2 regions of the Shewanella mangrovisoli genome follow, and region 2 is predicted to be linked to the other one. Evidence: riboswitches for the same ligand, from Rfam matches in the RefSeq annotation. Region 2 holds a riboswitch; the other holds the start of a gene.

Region 1 (2,485 bases), 620 kb from region 2:
CTTTGTGATTGTGACTACCGATAAACTGAATTGGATTGCTTATTTAACCTATGGGTACGGCTTTGTCTGCGCGGCACTTTACAATGCGTTTATTGCCTATGGCGTGTCGTTTGTGAAGCAAGCCAGCAGCAAGAATGTCTCCTACATTCTGATCAGTGGCAGTACGGGCGCCATGTTTAGCCCAGCGATCAGTTCGTTCTTCGAGCGTATTATCGGCTTACAAACCGTGATGTATGTGATCCCCGTGCTTTACGCCGCAATCTTTATGCTGCTGATTGCATCGAGCCGGATGAAACCTGCGATGTCTGCACAATCACTTTCGGCAAGTTAAGCTAAAGGCCCATACTTGGTTGTTATCCGCCGAGTATGGGTGTTGTCGGAGTGGGTTAAATGCCTGCTTCGACAAAAGCTTTAAGTGCATTTAGGTTTTTAATCCGAATGCCTTCTTTTTTACGCTCGATTAAACCGCGCTCTTCCAAATGTTGCAGTGCCCGTCGGTAGACCCTGTCTGTGGTACCAAAACGCTCCGCCTCTAAATAACGCTTACTAAAACCATCGACGGGTAAATCGTTTAAATACTCATGGTAGATATCGAATGCCACGTTATAGCTGATGGGATAAAGCAGCCTTCGGGTAAAAATATCGACGGTATCTTGGTAATCAATCGCTATGGCACTGGCAAAAAACAGCGCCAGTTGCGGGTGTTGGCCGAGGGAATGTTGCAACTTTTCAGTGCTAATTAGCGAAATTTCCAAGGGCTCGTTGGCGATGATGTCGAGCTGACACTGGTATTGGGTAAAAAACTCCATCTCACCAAAGAGCTGCGAATCACAATCGATAGTCCCTAATTGGAAACAACGGCCATTTCTGGCGGTGTGCCCCAGCGATACGCGGCCTTGCTTGACTAACACCAGCGAGTTTATGGCTTCACCTTGTGTCATCAGGTGAGCGCCTTTTTTGAGCATTTTGACTTCGCTGATACAGTTAAGAATCACAGCTTCAATAAGAGGATAGTCTTGTTCCCATCGCTGGCTATAACGTCCCTTGGCTAACGGTTTTAGCTGCATTGAGTTGACCCTTCTACCATACTTAAAATCGTCGCCTTCTATAGCATTAGAACGCATATTGGGTCAAATCAGCCAAAGGAGAGAAGGGCGTTTATATCGGCCGATTGTGAGCTGTCAGAGGTTTCAACAAAGGCATTAATGGCGTGAGCTAAGCGTCATTTACTGATGTGCAGTGACAAGAGTGTCTACTTTATGATTTTCGTCATGTATACTAAGCGCCGCCAAGGGGTGTTTGCCAACAAAGTGGCAGACTGAGATGTCATCAGACGAACCCTTAGAACCTGATCCGGCTAATACCGGCGTAGGAATGGGCCAATCAACAGCACACTTCTGAATCGCTTATTCGTTGCCGGATCTCAAACATGTATTTGAGGTCCTATGTCTAACAAAAAGTCTACCAAGAGTTCCACCTTCTCCTTATCGTTAACGCGCGCGCCATTGGCGCTGGCCATTTCGGCGGCATTAAGCACAGCCGCGTGGGCGCAAACCGATACTATCGATAAACCTGAACCTAGCAATGATATGGAAATCATGGTGGTGACGGCGGATTTTCGCAGTGCCAGCTTAGAAAAAATGCCATCGAGCATTACCGTTATCGATGCCCAGCAAATTCAAGATGAAAGCGCCCAGCACTTTGAAGATGTGATGAACTCCATCGCCAACTTTAACTGGTCGGGCGGCAGCTCGCGTCCTAAGTATTTTCAGATCCGCGGCGTAGGTGAGCAGGAGCAATATCAAGGCGCACCTAACTCGTCCGTGGGTTATATCATTGATGATATTGATTTATCCGGTATCGGCATGGTGTCGAGCATGTACGATCTGCAACAGGTCGAAGTGTTACGCGGCCCGCAGGGTACCCGCTATGGCGCCAATGCGTTAGCGGGCTTAATTTACCTTAAGAGCAACGACCCGACCGATGTGTTTGAACATGGCGCCGAGGTTTCTTTAGGCAATGACGATTTGCAAACTTTCAGTGGCTTTAGCTCAGGGCCGTTAACCGATTCGGGCAAGTTGTTGTACCGCGTGTCGCTGCAGCAGCATCAACAAAACGGTTATCGCGATAATCTCTATTTAAATAAAGAAGATACCAATGGTCGTGATGAATTTACTGGCCGCGCTAAATTACGTTGGTATGCCACCGATAATCTGCAACTCGATTTAACTCTGCTGCATGCCGATTTTGATAACGGCTACGATGCCTGGAGTTTAACCAACGATCCTAAACATACTATTTCGGATCAGCCGGGTGTCGATAGCCAGCGCACCACGGGCGCAGGATTTAAAGCTACTTACTCGGGCGCAGAGTCGTTTGAGTTGACCTCGCTGACCTCATTTGCCAATACCGATCATCATTACAGTTACGATGGCGATTGGGCAAACCCTGAGTATTGGGCCGCCAAGCAATGTGAGGATGAGGG
Region 2 (2,485 bases):
AGGCAATTTTGACTAGCTCGCCTAAGGTCTCCAGCTCGGCAAACTGCGCCTCATCATTGGCATCGGCAATGGAGCCTGGACGCATACCATCGCCTAATGACAGCGACACATCGTAGGCCACGCACAGCTCGCAAATCTCACGGAAATGGGTATAGAGGAAGTTTTCTTGATGGTGGCTCAAGCACCATTTGGCCATAATCGAGCCGCCGCGGGACACAATCCCAGTAACCCGTTTGGCAGTCATGGGCACATAGCGCAATAACACGCCCGCGTGGATGGTAAAGTAATCGACGCCCTGCTCCGCTTGCTCAATCAAGGTATCGCGAAACACTTCCCAGGTCAGGTGCTCAGCCACACCGTTTACTTTTTCCAAAGCTTGATAAATCGGCACTGTGCCAATCGGCACTGGCGAGTTTCGGATGATCCATTCGCGGGTTTCATGGATATACCGCCCTGTAGACAAGTCCATCACAGTGTCCGCCCCCCAACGGGTTGACCAGACTAACTTTTCGACTTCCTCCTCGATGGAGGACGTAACCGCCGAGTTACCGATATTGGCATTCACTTTCACCAAAAAGTTACGGCCAATAATCATAGGTTCAGCTTCTGGGTGATTGATATTTAACGGAATAATGGCGCGGCCACGGGCAATTTCGTCGCGGACAAATTCAGGGGTAATCGATTTACCGATCACGGCGCCAAAGGATTCACCTTGGCCGCGGCGGTTTAAGATTTCATCCTGCACCTCGGCGAGCGCCATATTTTCCCGAATAGCCACATACTCCATTTCGGGGGTAATGATCCCTTGGCGGGCATAGTGTAATTGGCTCACGCGCTTACCCGGTAAGGCACGGCGAGGGCGAACAATCGCACTTGAGCCAACCTCGAAGCGCAGATGGTCAAACCCATCATCCTTCAGGCGCTGCTGGGTAAAATCTGAGGTCGCACAATCGAGCACTTCGGTATCTTGGCGCTCGATAATCCAAGGTAATCTGAGTTTGGCTAGTCCTTGGCGCACGTTAATTTGCGCAGCCGGATCGGAATAAGGACCCGCGCAGTCGTACACCGGAATGGGAGGATTTTTCTCGACTATGGGCGCAGTTGTAGTGCCGCCAATCCGCGTATCGGTTTGCAGAATTTGCCGCATCCCTACACGGAGATCCTCACGGCTTCCCTGCAAATACAGCTTTTGCGAATTAGGATGTTGTAATGGTTTAAGGGTATCGATAAAGGCTTGGGCCTGGGCGCGCGCCGCACGGCGGCTCGTTTGCCCTTGGGTGTTCACGGCAATCGATTCTGAGGACGATTCTAAACTGGACATAAGCAATCTCACTTTAACAAATAAAAATGGGGTTGCTTGTCTGGAGACTTGAGTGTTGAAGCTGAGCCTTGCAAACCCTAAGCGGATTTACGGACTCAATAACGACTAAATCGATGGGTTAATACAGGGCAAAAGGTGGCCGCTGAGACGATTTAATGGATGTTATTATGCTTGTTTCCTTCGCAGGTTTTAACCTGATCAGGTTCAACGGATCCCGAATAAACGGTCTCAGCCAAGAGGCACTCCGACAAGATGGGCAAAAGTATAGGCAGAAGCGCAGTGAACAAACAAGCGTAATTTCAGAATAAAAATTAAATTATCAATCAAAAACAAAGAATACATAACACACTGTATTTAAACGTTTTTAATTTAAATATGTTTTATAACTCATGGATAAAACTATTTTCAGTGAAAATTTATCATCACTATTTTTTAACCTTTTGGCCGCTTTACCATCATTTTATCCAGTTGCGCCTTAATAGCATCGTCAATTTCTTGATTCATTTTCTTGCCACTGCAATTGAAGGGAAACCCTAAATTCTCAGCATAGGGATTAATTTGGGTACCGACTTTAACGACCCGATAGCAGGTATCCCCTTTACGGACAATTCGATTAGGATCCAGTTCTAAATCTAAACTGGTGGGGCCGCTAAAATCATCGGCATTGGGCACAATCAACACCTCCATCTCGGAGCTCATTTCAGATAAATTTGACCGTTTAGTGTAATGATTTGCCTGCTCTAACACTAAATCATCTAAGGCTTGCTCACGCTGACGTTCAAAATAACGCTGGGTAAATAACCCCACACTGCCAGCTGCACCGCTGCTTTGCTCACCAGTATCTGACTGCTGAGTACTTACCGCTTGGGCCGAGCTTGATTGGACTTCTGCCTTTTGAGGATTAACAGCCTCTTTTGCACTCTGCTGGGTTTGCTCCTGTGTTGAAGTCTTTGAAACTGCTCTATTTGACCCTTGTGCACTGACTTCAGGAGGTTTTGCAATCTGTTCTATCGGTTTAGGTGTCGGCTTTACCGTGGGTTTTGACGGCATTTTTGCGGCTGGTTCAACATCCACTGTCAGCTGCGTAGTGTTAGGCGGCGAAGTTATCGGCTCACTAGAAACGGTAGGTTCTTCAACGGAGGAATCTTGAGGCGGATCCGCTGG

The links. A riboswitch is a leader RNA that binds a small molecule or an ion and turns the genes downstream of it on or off. The one in region 2 is predicted to bind thiamine pyrophosphate.
Region 1: another riboswitch for thiamine pyrophosphate. It lies ahead of K0H60_RS12605 (TonB-dependent receptor); the one in region 2 lies ahead of thiC (phosphomethylpyrimidine synthase ThiC).

The regions. Positions count from the first base shown of each region.
Region 1 covers NZ_CP080412.1:2,859,357-2,861,841, reverse strand. Annotated here, with positions in the region: gene tsgA (MFS transporter TsgA) at 1-331, shown strand, start outside; gene K0H60_RS12610 (Crp/Fnr family transcriptional regulator) at 387-1,067, opposite strand; TPP riboswitch at 1,282-1,392, shown strand; gene K0H60_RS12605 (TonB-dependent receptor) at 1,446-2,485, shown strand, end outside.
Region 2 covers NZ_CP080412.1:2,234,749-2,237,233, reverse strand. Annotated here, with positions in the region: gene thiC (phosphomethylpyrimidine synthase ThiC) at 1-1,321, opposite strand, end outside; TPP riboswitch at 1,480-1,578, opposite strand; gene K0H60_RS09830 (hypothetical protein) at 1,754-2,485, opposite strand, start outside.